One region of the Shewanella sp. 10N.286.52.C2 genome, then DNA from elsewhere that is predicted to be linked to it. Evidence: predicted binding sites of a transcription regulator. Region 1 holds the regulator's gene; each other region holds the start of a gene.

Region 1 (5,113 bases):
ATCAGCCGCTTGCACGGTATCGCCAGAGTCATTACCCCAAGCATTACGCTCATAAGTGACTACTGCAGCAATTTCAGTTGCCGTTAGCTGCTTGGCAAACGCTTGCATCGCAGTGCCAGGCTTACCATTAACGACAATATCGATATGGCCAGACACTGGGCCTTTAATCATTGGACTGCCAATAAGGGAAGGGAAGACGCCAGGTAAACCAGCACCATTAGGTTGGTGGCAAGCCGCGCAGCGACCCATGTAGATTTGTTCGCCTTGGGCCATTAACTCGTCATAGCTAAGGGTTTGGCTCAGTGAGGCTTGTGCAGCGGCTTTAGCATCAGCAGCAAATTGCTTTTGGTCGATTAGCCATTGGTCAAAGTCTGCTTCTGAGACGGCTTCAACAACAATAGGCATAAAGCCATGATCTTTACCGCATAGTTCGGCACATTGGCCTCGATAAGTACCTATTTTATCGATTTTAGTCCAAGCTTCATTGATGAAACCAGGATTTGCATCTTTTTTAACGGCAAATGCTGGTACCCACCAAGAGTGGATAACGTCATCCGAGGTCATTAAAAAACGTACTTTACGATTTATTGGTAAAACCAGCGGCTTATCGACCTCTAAAAGATAGGTGTCGGTTTTATCTGCGGTGCCAGTAATTTGGTCTGCTGGGGTAGATAATAAACTGAAAAACTCGACATCTTCATTGAAATAGCTGTAATGCCATTTCCATTGAGAGCCCGTCACTTTGACTGTCAGTTCAGCATCGCTGGGATCTTCCATAGCAATCAGCGTTTTTGTTGCTGGGATTGCCATGCCAATTAGGATTAGAAATGGCAATACTGTCCAAGCTATTTCAACCTTGGTACTGTCATGAAAGTCGGCTGCAACTGCACCCTTAGATTTTCTGTGATAGATCATGGAATAAATCATGATCCCAAAGACCACGACACCAATGGCGCAACAGATATACAAAATAATCATATGCAGGTCGTAAACCTGGCCACTGATCTCTGTTACACCTTGAGTCATGTTTAAGGGCATCTCTGCCGCTGTGAGTGGGGTTGCAAGCAACGCCACCATTAATCCGTACAACAATCGCTTCACAAGACTACTCCTCTGCTAATTGCGAATTGCAATTACAAAGAAAAGCCACACAGTAATACTCTGCTCTATGCAAACTTTTCATACCCGAAAAAGTTTGATCATTTCAAAGTACACGGTGGCTTTGAGCTTGAAAACTCAATTATGTTATTACGTTACGGTGCCACACTTGTACCTAATACTGAACTTATCAATTATATTTGACGCTTTACATTCAAGGCTTTCTATACCGCACGGTACCAGCTCAATCTTTTAATAGCGTTTGTATCTTTTTGACATTTATTCTCGGCAGTACGATAAATTGTTACTACCTTGTTAACTACATTACTTGGAGATTAAATATTGATCAAGATCACTTTATCATCTAATTTGCTGAAAAAAGTGCAAAAAAAAGCCCCTCAGCGTAGTGAAGGGCTTTTTTAGTCATATTTTACTAGTGAAACGAGGTAAGGTTTACCCGAGTCGGTACTGCTAAAGTTTGCGTTAATGGGTCGCCTTCAGGTAAGTGAGTATTTACATCTTCAATGATAATCCCTTGGGCTAAGGCATTTTTGGCAACCAATTGAATGCGGCGATTGTCGCGGGCATCTAATGGTGGTGTCCAAGTAATTACTGCACTTGAAGTACCGTTAGTGAGCGCTTTTTCCATCGCCCACAGGGTTTCGACTTCATCTTTGGTGTGAACTAACAATACTCTGTCCATACGAACATTGGCATTAGCAAGAATTTGCTTATAACCGATATGCGGCGGATTAATCAGTACAATCCAACGGCCTTGCTGACTTAAAATGGCTAACTGACTGCATAATTGAGTCAATTCAGTTAAGCCTTGGTTTTGGGTGCGCTTGGTTTCAATCCCTTGTTTAGTGGGTAAGGGATCAGATGCCATATCTACCCATAATCCAGGGTGACGCGGTGCATTGCCTATTAATGTGTTCATAACCAACCTCCATTACGAATAACGCCAACAGCAAGCCCTTCAATCGTTAGGTTTTGGCAACTTAAATCAACTTTAATCGGCTCATATTCTGCATTTTCAGCATGTAAATAAATAATATTGCCTTTCTTTTCAAATCTTTTCACGGTTACATCGTCTTCAAGACGTGCCACTACAACTTGACCATTGGTGGCAGTTTGCATTTTATGCACTGCTAATAAGTCGCCCTCTAAAATACCAATGTCTTTCATACTGTCGCCTCGAACGCGTAGTAAGAAATTAGCATTGGGCTTAAACATTTCTGGGTCAACTTGGAAATACTGTTCAACATGCTCTTGAGCAAGGATAGGTTCACCTGCAGCAACTTGGCCGATAAGTGGTAAGCCTGCTTCAACTTCCTCCTCCACCTGCACCATGCGGATCCCGCGAGAGGTACCAGGAATAATTTCAATACAGCCTTTTTTTGCCAGTGCTTTTAAGTGTTCTTCAGCGGCATTGGCGCTTTTGAAGCCTAATCGAGTTGCAATTTCTGCACGAGTTGGCGGCATACCTGTTTCGGCGATATTACATTTAATTAGCTCTAATATTTCAGCTTGGCGTGGCGTTAAAGGTCTCATATTGATTCCTGTTTTTTTATACAGTGACTGTCATTATATACAGTATCGGTGGTCGCGCAAGTATTAACCAAATTAATTTAACTATTATCATCTAATTCTTGTTGGCTATATATGGGGGCACGGTTAAGTATCTGTAATTTAATTATTTAGTTAATGAAGGTAAGTCAGCTTTTTAAACCGATGAAATTGGCTATTTCTCACATCGTTTGTTTAAACAGTATATTTATACAGTAGTGTTGATTGAAAATAGGTTGGTTGTTATTCGGATATGGCTATTTTTACTGAACAAATATTCTCTGTATAGACCCTTGTTAGTGAAACTGAACCATTATCTGGTATTCTATGGCCAATTAATTGATGTTGAATATGCGAACACTCATGTTAAAACCTGACTCAATCATAGCAAAATCATTACGTTGGATTCAAAAACTGATGGTGCACACGGTTGTTGTGCCTGAAGATCCCTTTGCCGATCTGAACTTAGACCCAGATAAACCAGTGGTCTATGTGATGAAGACAGAATCACTCAGTGATATTGCGGCATTAAATGAAGTGACCGCCAAATATGGCTTACCGAGCCCTTATGAGCGACTAGACGTTGATGGCTTAAATACCCCTAGAATTGTGTGTATTGAAGGTCGTAAGCCTCTATTTGGCAAGCGTTTAAGTGGCGAAAAATTTGTTGATAACTTCACCAGCTTATTAGCCTTACATAAAAAAAATGATCAACTTGATATTCAATTGGTGCCAGTGAGTCTGTATTGGGGACGTATCCCTGGTAAAGAAGATGACACCATGACCGCAGCCGTATTTGAGCGTGAAAACCCGACCTGGTTACGTAAATGGTTGATGATTTTGTTCTTAGGTCGCCATAGCTTTATTCAATTCTCAAATGCTATGTCGCTACGTTATATGGCTGATGAACACGGCACTGATGTCAGTATTGCGCATAAACTTATCCGTGTGGCGCGAGTGCACTTTAGACGCCAACGTAAAGTGATGACAGGCCCACAACTGCCAAATCGTCAGGCAATGTTCAACTCATTATTAAAGTCTGATGCCATTGCTCAAGCGATAAAAGAAGAAGCGCTTAATAAAAAAATTCCTGAAGACAAAGCCCGCGAAAAAGCGATTCAGTATTTAGATGAAATTGCAGCGGATTACTCAGACAGCTTAGTGCGTATTGCTGAGCGCTTTCTTACTTGGTTGTGGAATAAGTTATACAGCGGTATTAGCATTAAAAGCGCTGAAAAAGTGCGTAAGCTGCATCATGATGGTCATGAAATTGTCTATGTGCCTTGCCATCGTAGCCACATGGATTACCTACTGCTGTCGTATATTTTGTATTACCAAGGCATGGTGCCGCCGCATATTGCCGCCGGTATTAATTTAAACTTTTGGCCAGCAGGCCCTATGTTCCGCCGTGGTGGTGCTTTCTTTATTCGTCGTAGCTTTAACGGTAATAAACTTTATACCGCAGTGTTTCGTGAGTATTTAGATCAGTTATTTGCTAAAGGCTATTCGGTTGAATACTTCACCGAAGGTGGTCGTTCTCGTACCGGTCGTTTATTAGCGCCTAAGACCGGCATGTTAGCGATGACAGTTAACTGTGTACTGCGGGGCATTGAACGCCCAGTAACCTTAGTGCCAGTTTATCTTGGTTATGATCATGTGATGGAAGTGTCCACCTATCATAAAGAGTTAAGCGGTAAGAAAAAGCAAAAAGAATCAGTGTGGCAGGTCTTTGGTGCGCTGCGTAAATTAGGCAACTTTGGCCAAGGTTACGTTAACTTTGGCGAGCCAATCAATGTGCAGCAATTTTTAAATCAACAATCGCCAAATTGGCGTGAAGAAATTGCTCAAGATCCGGATCAAAAGCCATCATGGTTAACGCCAGCAGTAAATGTATTGGCCAATAAAGTGATGACTAACATCAATGGCGCCGCCGCAGCGAGTTCGGTGACATTAGCAAGTATGGCGCTGCTGGCTTCAGAGCAAAACGCCCTGCAGCGCAGTGAGCTTGAAACCCAGCTAGACCTCTACCTGAAAATCTTAAAGGATGTTCCTTATACTGAGTATGCGTCGGTGGCTGAGGGCTCAGCTCATGACCTAGTTGAGCAATGTTTGTCGCTGAATAAATTTACCTCAACCACAGATGCCATCGGCGAAATTATCGCAATTGAAGATAGCTCAGTGATTGCGATGAGCTATTATCGCAATAACATAATTCATCTAATGGCAGTGCCTTCATTAATCGCCAGTTGCTTGGTGCAATATGAAGAATTTAGCCGAGAAAAAATCCAGCAAATTGTTAATGATTTTTACCCATTATTGAAAGCTGAGCTGTTTATGGGCATTGAAGATTTAAGTGCCTATGTGGATCAAGTGCTTGATTTGTTTGTTGAACAAAAGCTAATTTCCGGTAGCGATCACTTTGAAGTCAATCAAAGTAATGTCACTC
Region 2 (5,113 bases), on a different contig from region 1:
AATTTAGCAAAGGTTGCCCAACCATCATTCATTTGACGATCAAAGGCGAAGTTAATACGTGATGCGCCATTGACGATTTCAGTTTCACCTTGGCCACTATAAATACGTGCATCGATGAAACCACCAATAGCAACAGAGTTTTTCTCATCTTTATAGATTTCGATAGCAGAAGCTGTTGGTACAAACATAACTGCTGCAAGTGTTGATGCGATTAAAGTCTTTTTCATCGAGCTAAACCTTCCCATTTCATTTTCATCATTAATTATTTTAAATAATCTATTTGCATAGAATTTTTCCATTAACTGAAGGCTAGCATGATGAATTAGCATGAAACAAAGAGATAAATCGATTAAATATCATAATAAACTAAATAAGCACATTGCAAAGCACAAACCACTACCAAAAGACATAAAAATGATAACGTATCACCATAAATTACACAGCCAGCAACATTAAAGTAACAACATCTGATTGCTCACAAGACTATCAAAACTGTCACCTTTGAGCCCTAATACTGGTTCTGCAATGGGCTCGATTTGTTTATCAAGGTAATATTGGTAATCAATTGATTCATTGGTTGCTTCTATAGGTTGCGCACCATTCAGAGTCATCCTGTAAGCGATCATGGTGCCTCTTTTACCAAGCTCCGAATTACCTGTTATTTGACATAGACGCGTTGCGGCTTTCACATGTGGTGAAGATTTAGCCGTATAATCTTCAATGTTACGCTTTAGGCGTTTTCTAAAAATTAGTTCATCATCAAATGAGCCATTTTGAAGCTCCTTAATTTGCTTTAACAAATAGCCTCTAACGTCCCCTTGGGTAAATAATAACAAGTATAAATGATATTGCATTCTTCTGGCTAAAGGGCTCCAATCACTTCTGACTTGCTCCATGCCTTTAAAGGTCAGTGCTAATTGCCCCTCCTTGTCAGTGGTCGCCCCTACATAGCGTTTTTTACTGCCAGCATCTGAGCCTCTTAATGTCGGCATGACAAATTGATTAAAGTGACTTTCAAATTCAAGTTCCAAATAACTTTTTAACTGAAACTTGGTAGCACAAAAATCGGCCCATTTTTGGGTAATTTCCTGTGCCAGCATATGACCTAACTGACTAATATCGTCTATTTGATGCTTTTCTCCTAACCACACAAAGGTAGAGTCGGTATCACCATAAATCACCTTATAACCCAACTCTTCAATCCAAGCTTTGGTTTGCTTCATGATTTGATGGCCACGCATGGTAATCGAGCTTGCAAGCTTGGCATCATGGAACACACAGCCTCTAGAGCCCAATACGCCATATAAAGAGTTCATGATTATTTTAATGGCTTGGGACAGAGGTTGGTTGTTAAGTTGTTTGGCTTGCTCACGCTGCTGCGCGAGTGTTGTTATTAGCTCTGGCAATATGGGGTTGTCTCTGCTAAATCTTGCATTGAGAAAACCCGGCACAGTCACTTCGTCAGGCTGCTGTTCGCCCACCACCAAGCCTTTGGGATCAATCAAAAACGTTCTAATAATTGATGGATAAAGGCTTTTAAAGTCCAACACTAAAACATCTTTGTAAAAACCCGGGATAGAATCCATCACATAGCCACCAGGAGATTCAAGTCCATCACTAGCTGGGTGAGCAGGGGCAACAAAACCGCTTCGATGTAAGTGCGGTAGGTATAAATTATTAAAAGCAGCAACAGATGCGCCAACGCGGCCAAATTCTAAGCCGGTTAGTTTGGCCCGTTCAATGGCAAAAGCCAGCAACTGGGTTTTATCAAAAATATCCCATACTAGGCGGCAATCGGTAATATTATAAAACGCCAATGCGACTTTATCATGGGCAAACAAATGACAGATTTCTTGGCTGCGATTATCAACATGGTCAATAGCCTTGCCTTCATTTAGTAATTGTTGCGATACGTGCTCTAATGAATAGCGTTCAAAATGATAGAATGCCGCTTTAATCCAATCGATGCCATCTAGCACCACTCGCCCCGGTAAAGATAAGGTTTCAGGGCGATGCTTATCTTCAACCTTCCAGCTTAATACCGTCGCCCCACGACCAATGGTTAACGGTATCGAATGTAACTGACAACGTTTATACAATAGTGACAAATCAAAAGTGACGACCGCCCAGCCAATAATGACATCAGGATCATATTCGGCAAACCAATCAATTAATCGCTTAATAAGCTCAACTTCGGTAACCACCCACTGAATATAGTGCTCTGACTCTTGAGGCTGTCCCACCATAATGACTAATTGATAATCTTGCCCATATAAGCCAACTGAATATAACTCGCCGCTAGGGCTACATTCGAAATCCAACGAAATCATAGAAAGCGAGATGTCATTATCGCTTTTTCTTGCTTTTACAGCTTGGTACACCGGCAATTGACTTAAGCTGGTATTCTGACTGTTACATAAATCAGCCTCTAAACTAGATTGCCCGATAAACTCAACATCAAAGGCAATAAAGCGTTCTATCAAATATCGCTGCTCTGCCCTAATATCTGCCTCATAAATCTCAATCCCCATATCATTGGCAATCCGCAATAACTGCCTTTGTACACTGGCTGACTTTAAATAAATACAGGCGATAGCTTGGTGATTAAAGTTTTTAAGCGCGATAGTTTCGATTCTGCAACCTTGATGAATATGTCCTGCGAGTTTTGGTATATCTATTTGACGGCAAAAACACACTACTTCAGCCCCGTCCACTTCTATCAGCACAGGGCCAGATCTCGTTTTTAAATAATATTGCAATATAAGTCGACCATCACGAAAAGCTGAATGCCGCGTCAACACTCGCCCTTTGATAGAAGTCACCTTATTTACGCTTACTGTCATAGTTTTTGGCTCGATTAAATATTTCGTGCAGTTCAATTCACTGTTATTATGTACAGCATATAACAGCGAACACATAAACAGTAAGCAAAGAATGCGAATAGGTCACTCATGTTAACGGATAAAGTCAAAAGTCAGATCCGCACTATCTATAAAGATATCGCGGCGGCAATGCCAAATTTTCGCTCTCGCCGTGAGCAAAACTATATGGTGGCTGAAATATCTAAAACACTGGCCGGTGAATATGACAAACACCGTCGCATTATGGTTTGTGAAGCCGGCACCGGTATTGGTAAATCCTTATCCTATATTCTTGGCACGATTCCGTTAGCCATTGCCAGCAAGAAAAAAGTCTGTATAGCAACGGCAACCGTAGCATTACAAGAGCAATTACTGCATAAAGATTTACCCTTCTTTTTGCAACAGTCTGGGGTAGACTTTAAATTTGGTTTAGTCAAAGGCCGTCAGCGCTATGTTTGCTTAGCAAAGCTTGAAGCCATGATTGGCCCCGAAGACACCTCACAAATGGCGATGTGGCAGACAAAGCCTGATCAAAGCCAGATTGACCAACTCAAAAAAATCCATAAAGATTACCAAGATAAAAAGTGGAACGGTGAAATCGACACTTTAGAGCAACCTGTTCCTGACTTTTTATGGCAGCAAATATGCTGTGATAAACACAGCTGCCATCGTCAGTTATCCAATCATCATAACTGCCCTTTTCATAAAGCCCGTGAAGATGTCGAAACCTGGGACGTACTCATTGTTAACCACAGTTTGTTATTTGCCGACTTAGAACTGGGCGGCGGCGTTATTTTACCAGAGCCTGAAGAGATGTTTTATGTCATCGATGAGGCGCATCATCTGCCAACAGTTGCCAGAGATTTCTCCAGCGCCCAAGCAAGTCTTCGCGGCACAGCTGATTGGCTAGAAAAGGCAGGTAAAACCTGCTCTAAATTACAAAACCAATTAAAAACCACTCATATTATTGCACCAGTGCAAGCGATGCTAGATCACATTAATGAGCTGGTTAGCCAGCTTAATCAAGTGGCACATTTTTGTGATACCCAGCCGCAGCTCTTTGCCAACCCAGAAACCCGTTTAAGATTTGAAAATGGCAAATTACCAGAGTCATTACTCATACAGGCCGAAAACTTAGCTTCAGCATCGAATTCTGCATTAAAGCAATTTAATAAAATTCAAACCGTTTTAAGTGAAGCGATAAAAGATGGTGAGTTACCTAAACATCAATCAGAAACAGTGCTTTCAGAAGCAGGCTTTATTTCCCAGCGTTTAGAAAACTTGCATAAATTATGGAAAATGCTCGCTAAAGAAGACTCAAAAAAAGGTGCGCCCATGGCGCGCTGGGCTGAACTGATCACAGGTAAACAACAGGATTATTTATTTTGTGCGTCTCCTATTGAAGTGGGTTTCATGCTCGAATCTATGCTGTGGCAAAAAGCCGCAGGTGTTGTATTGTGCAGCGCAACACTGCGGGCGCTGAATAATTTTAATCATTTTGCCCATCAAGTCGGGTTATCATTAAATGATGGCAGCCGCTTTTTGGCGTTACTATCGCCATTTGATTATCAAAATAATGCCACATTATTTATTCCTCAAATGAAGAATGAGCCTACAGATGAAGCCTTTACCGATGAGCTTGCAGAGCAGATATTGGCATTAGTTGAAGATGAAATGGCAACATTGGTGCTGTTTGCCTCTTATTGGCAAATGGAAAAGGTGACAGATCAAATTATAGGTAAAATGCCTAAAGAGCAGTTATTTGTTCAAGGAACTATGCCAAGACAACAGGTGCTAACTCAACATAAAGCCCGTTGTGATGCCGGAAAAGCCAGTATTATCTTTGGCACAGGCAGTTTTTCAGAAGGATTAGATTTACCTGGGGATTACCTTACCAACCTGATTGTCACCAAACTGCCCTTTGCAGTGCCGACATCACCAGTTGAACAAGCACATGCGGAATATATAAAAAGCAAAGGTGGCAACCCTTTCCTACAATTAACCATTCCAGATGCGTCACGTAAATTAATCCAAAGTTGTGGTAGATTACTGCGCAAAGAAGACGATTATGGCCGAGTGACTATTTTAGACCGCCGCCTAATTACCAAGCGTTACGGTAAATCGTTACTCGATGCCCTACCGCCATTTCGTAAAGTTATTGAATAGGTATTTTTTTGGAATTTTTGTTAGACCCTAGTCATTGGGTCATTCTGGCGATAATTGGTGTTGTTGCAGGTTTTATAGATGCCGTT
Region 3 (5,113 bases), on a different contig from region 1:
ATGTGAAATCGATGAAGATGGCTACATTTCTATCACTGGCCGCGTTAAAGATAACTTTAAAACCTCTAAAGGTAAGTATGTGGCGCCGGTGCCTATTGAGCGTAAAATAGCCCAAGATCCGCACATTGAGCTACTTTGTGTCATTGGCTCAGGCTTACCGCACCCGATCACCTTAGTGCAATTATCTGAAGGCTCAGCCTTGCAAGCCCGCGAAGAAGTGCGCGCGTCACTGAAAGCGACCCTAGATGGAGTTAACCCGCACCTTGAGTCCCATGAAGTTGTGGATGCCATTGTCGTAGTGACAGAGCCTTGGACCATTGAAAATGATGCCCTAACCCCTACACTTAAAATTAAGCGTCATGTGTTAGAAAAGCAGTTCAGTGCCAAAGTTGACGGTATTCGCGGCGCTAAAGTGTGCTGGGAAGACGAGATTTAGCACCACAGTAATTCGCTTCAATATATTGGCCGCCTAAGCTTTAACAAGCCGGCGGCTTTTTTATCAATGACATTTGTCACCTCAAACTGGTGACGTTTGTGTCTGCCCTGTGCAAGCCCTTTGTTAGATACTAACTCCGTAGCAACACACCTTAAATGCAATAAACGGAGTTAATCATGACATCACTAATCTTAAAATCTCTTATCTCAAAATCAACCGTCATGGCGGTAACACTGACGTTAGTCAGTAGTGCTAGCAATGCCGATATCGGCGCTATCGATATGGCAGCCAACACAATGGATCTACAACAGCTAAAGGTTCTCAGCGAACAATCTGTGGATTATGAACACGCCTATGCACAATATCGCACCGCCATTACAGCCAATATTAGCGGTCTGCGCGGAGTGGCTAAAAAAGCCCTGAATGAGGCACAGACGACACTTGAAACTGTATTGAGCCGTGAAGACGATGCTGAGTCAATGGCGCTACTGGCGTCTGTTTACGGTATGCAAATCGCCAATGACTCAAGCAAAGGACAATCTCTGGGAATGAAGGTAAGTGCTTTACTGGCTCAAGCAGAACAACTCAGCCCTGAAAACCCTCGTATTGCGTTAGTCAGAGCAATGAGCGCCTTTTATACTCCCGCTCAATATGGCGGCGGTATGGATAAAGCTGAGCAGTATGCCACTGATGCGATTCGTTTTTATGAACTACCATGTGTTGATATCTGCTGGGGGCATACTGAAGCGTACACCTGGCGCGGAATCGCTAAGCAAGAATTAGGTCGTCAACAAGAAGCAATTAATGATTGGCAACACGCTGTAGAAATTGATCCTAATTACGCTTGGGCAAATTTTTTACTTAAACAACAAGCGCGTTAATCCGATGCTGCTGAAGCTAGCTGCTGAAGCTAGCTACTGCAGACATACACATTATGACTCGGTTGCAGTATGCTAACTTCGCAAGGAGGCTTCATGTCTAATATCAATACCAAACACTCGGTCAATAGTAGCAACACTCGCGTTCACCCAGAAAAAGCCTATCGACAAAAAACAGCTTGGGTATATCTGCTCAATCTGATTTTTTACTTTATTCCACTTTGGTTTATGCGGGATGATTGGGCTCGGGTCGGTGTCAGCTTGTTACTCATATTTCCCTTCTTATATGGGTACTTTTGGGCTTACAAAAGCTCAGCCGCTCAAGGGAAATATCCTATTGCTTTAATGCTCATCACTGCGAGCATTGCCACCATATTTACCAGCGGCTCCATTTCATTTTTCAGTTTTGCCGGTTTTTTTATTGGTTTTTTCTATTCACTGCGCACCGCCATTATTAGCTTTATTCTTATCAGTACTTGGCTGTGGCTACTTAATTACATCGTGGGCTATGAAGCTTACTATTTTCCGCTATACGGTATGTTAGTCACCTTTGTGGTGGGGCTATTTGGCGTGGTTGAGCATAACAATGAACGCATCAGGCGCCAACAAAGACAATCAAATGATGAAATCGCTAACTTAGCAACGGCACTGGAGCGTGAACGTATTGCGCGCGATTTACATGACATCATGGGGCACAATTTATCTTCCATTGCACTGAAAGCACAACTCGCCGAAAAACTGGTTGAAGCAGGCGAGCTTGCTGTTGCAAAACAGCATTTACAGGAACTTGCTGATATCGCCAGAAACAGCTTAACTGAAATTCGCCAAACGGTTTCTAATTACAAACATAAAGGCTTACAAGATACGGTCAATCAACTATGCAGTTTATTAAGACAAAAAGAAATTGAAGTACATCTCGAGGGTAAATTACCACCATTAACACCTTTGCAAGAAACTCAACTAGGGCTAATGTTGACAGAATTAGTTAATAATATGCTCAAACATAGCCAAGCCAGTCAATGTGTATGGTGCTTTAACACCTTGGATAAGCAGCTTATTGTTAGCCTAAGTGACAATGCTAACACCAAAGTTATTAAAGAAGGTAATGGCTTAAAAGGCATTAGAGAGCGAGTGAACTTATTGGGCGGCAAGTTTAGTTATCATATTAACGATGGCTACCGTTTTAGCATCAGTTTGCCCCTTGAAGCAGAGCAAGTCAGTGAACCTAAAGTTGACAACGACACGGAACAGCCTTAATGAAGATTTTATTAGCAGAAGATCAAGCCATGGTGCGCGGGGCATTATCTGCCCTACTTACCCTTGCCAAAGATGAACTCGGTGAAGTCGATATCACAGAAGCAGAAGATGGTAACCAAGCCATGGCAATGCTTAAAGAGCAGCATTTTGATTTGCTGCTCAGTGATATTGAAATGCCCGGTCACAGCGGCGTTGAGCTGGCTCAGTGGCTCGCAGCATATCAAGCCGAGGCTGCAACAATGCAACCTAAAACTAAAATCATCATCTTAACCACTTTTGGCCGCGTAGGTTACATCAAAAGAGCACTCAGTTGTGGCGTCGAGGGATTTTTGCTAAAAGATGCGCCATCTGAAAGTCTAGTCAACGCTATTAAACAGGTGATGGCAGGTAAAAAAATTATCGATCCAGAGCTGGCGATCAGCGCCATTGGTGATATTGACCCACTCAATGATAAAGAAAGAAAAGCGCTACGATTAGCCAGTGATGGCTTATCAACCAGTGATATCGCCGCCCAGTTATTTATCGCCGAAGGTACTGTGCGGAATTACCTTTCTGAAGCGATCTCCAAGCTCAATGCCACCAATCGCATAGATGCGGCACGAATAGCTAAACAAAAAGGCTGGTTATAGAGGCAGTTAAGCCTGATATCTGGATTAATATTGCCTTGTATTAAAACTCTGCTAAGATAAGCCATAACATCTGTATATATTTACAGTACTATCATTGCTAACAAGCATCAGGGCGATAAAGTTGACTGTATAACTCTTTGGATAACTGTCAAAGTTAACCCCAAAGTGAATGACTCACTTTAATCAGCGAGCTTTACAATATCAACAAAGTCTAAGTGATGAAGTCTGTGGTCAACTCAATAGATAAAGGCATGCTAGATTTGCAACCATTGGATCAGGTACCGATTACCGACTTAAAAGGCGTCGCTAAAAAAGCCGCTGAAAAGCTGGCAAAGCTTGGCATTAAGACAGTGCAAGATGTACTGTTTCATTTGCCGCTGCGCTATGAAGACCGCACCCAAATCTATCCCATCAATGCTCTTTATCCCGCGATGTACGCCACAGTTGAAGCTGAAATCATCTCAACCCAAATTGTGCCGGGTCGCAGACGTATGCTGACCTGCAATATTGCCGACGAAAGTGGTTACCTCACATTGCGGTTTTTTAACTTCTCGGTTGCCCAGCGAAATGGCATGCAAAACGGCGCGATAATTCGGGCCTATGGTGAAATCAAGCGCGGCAACCGCCATTTTGAGATAATCCACCCAGAATACAAAATCATTAAAGCTGGCGAAAACCCAGCCCTGAGTGATTCACTGACCCCTATTTATCCTTCGACTGAAGGATTAAAACAAGCCAGTTGGATTAAGCTCACCGAGCAGGCACTAACTATGCTCAATCAAGGTGGCTTAACAGAGTTACTACCACCAGCCCTGCAACCCAACAATATGAGCATTGGTCAGGCATTATCCTTAATCCATCGACCGCCCAATAACATCGCCCAAGCCGATTTAGAGCAAGGCATGCACCCCGCTCAGCAGCGCTTAGTCCAAGAAGAGTTACTGGCCCATAACTTAAGTATGCTGCAATTACGTCAGCGCAATAACCTTGATAAAGCGGTGACTTTACCCGCCACCGGCCAGCTATTAAATCCATTTTTAAAAGCCTTACCTTTTAAGCCAACAGGGGCCCAGCAACGAGTCGTAGCTGATATCGGTATTGATATTGAAAAGCCCACACCTATGATGCGCTTAGTGCAAGGGGATGTGGGCTCGGGTAAAACCTTAGTGGCCGCCTTAGCAGCCCTGCAAGCCATTGAAAATGGTTATCAGGTGGCGATGATGGCACCGACGGAATTATTAGCAGAGCAACACGCAGTCAACTTTGCCGCCTGGTTTGAACCATTAGGGCTAAAAGTGGGCTGGTTAGCAGGCAAGTTAAAAGGCAAAGCCAGAACACAATCATTGGCTGATATCGCCGATGGCAGCGCCAACATGGTAATTGGCACCCATGCTATTTTCCAAGAGCAGGTCAGTTTTAATAAGCTCGCGTTAATCATTATTGATGAACAACACCGTTTTGGGGTCCATCAACGCTTAGGATTACGCGAAAAAGGCGTCAGCCAAGGCTTTCATCCGCATCAATTAATAATGACAGCTACGCCAATTCCGCGCACGTTAGCGATGACGGCTTATGCTGATTTAGAAACCTCTATCATTGATGAGTTACCGCCAGGAAGAACCCCTGTTACCACGGTTGCCATTAGCGATAATCGCCGCGAACAAATCATCGAGCGGGTAAAACAAGCCGCGCTAAATGATAATCGGCAGATTTATTGGGTTTGTACTCTCATTGAAGAATCTGAAGTTCTTGAGTGCCAAGCCGCTGAAGATACCGCTGCAGAATTAAGCCAATTACTACCCGAATTAAAGGTTGGCTTAGTGCACGGACGTATGAAAAGTGCAGAAAAACAGCAAATAATGGCCCAATTTAAGGCGGGTGAACTACATTTATTAGTGGCAACAACGGTTATT

Evidence for each region. The regulator LexA, encoded in region 1, represses DNA repair genes until DNA is damaged. The targets are predictions, from matches to a motif close to TACTGTATNNNNATACAGTA.
Region 2: a site for LexA is predicted at 2,882-2,901, ahead of BCU94_RS10675 (DNA polymerase II). Genes of this name have one in related genera too.
Region 3: a site for LexA is predicted at 3,269-3,288, ahead of recG (ATP-dependent DNA helicase RecG). Genes of this name have one in related genera too.

Annotation. Positions count from the first base shown of each region.
Region 1 is NZ_MCTV01000088.1:8,167-13,279, forward strand. Features, by position in the region: gene coxB (cytochrome c oxidase subunit II) at 1-1,101, opposite strand, end outside; gene BCU94_RS19430 (SulA-like leucine-rich domain-containing protein) at 1,532-2,038, opposite strand; gene lexA (transcriptional repressor LexA) at 2,035-2,652, opposite strand; gene plsB (glycerol-3-phosphate 1-O-acyltransferase PlsB) at 3,031-5,113, shown strand, end outside.
Region 2 is NZ_MCTV01000026.1:108,111-113,223, forward strand. Features, by position in the region: gene BCU94_RS10670 (porin) at 1-227, opposite strand, end outside; gene BCU94_RS10675 (DNA polymerase II) at 453-2,843, opposite strand; gene dinG (ATP-dependent DNA helicase DinG) at 2,952-5,027, shown strand; gene BCU94_RS10685 (TSUP family transporter) at 5,036-5,113, shown strand, end outside.
Region 3 is NZ_MCTV01000035.1:68,818-73,930, forward strand. Features, by position in the region: gene BCU94_RS12675 (AMP-binding protein) at 1-436, shown strand, start outside; gene BCU94_RS12680 (tetratricopeptide repeat protein) at 613-1,317, shown strand; gene BCU94_RS12685 (sensor histidine kinase) at 1,411-2,571, shown strand; gene BCU94_RS12690 (response regulator transcription factor) at 2,571-3,200, shown strand; gene recG (ATP-dependent DNA helicase RecG) at 3,461-5,113, shown strand, end outside.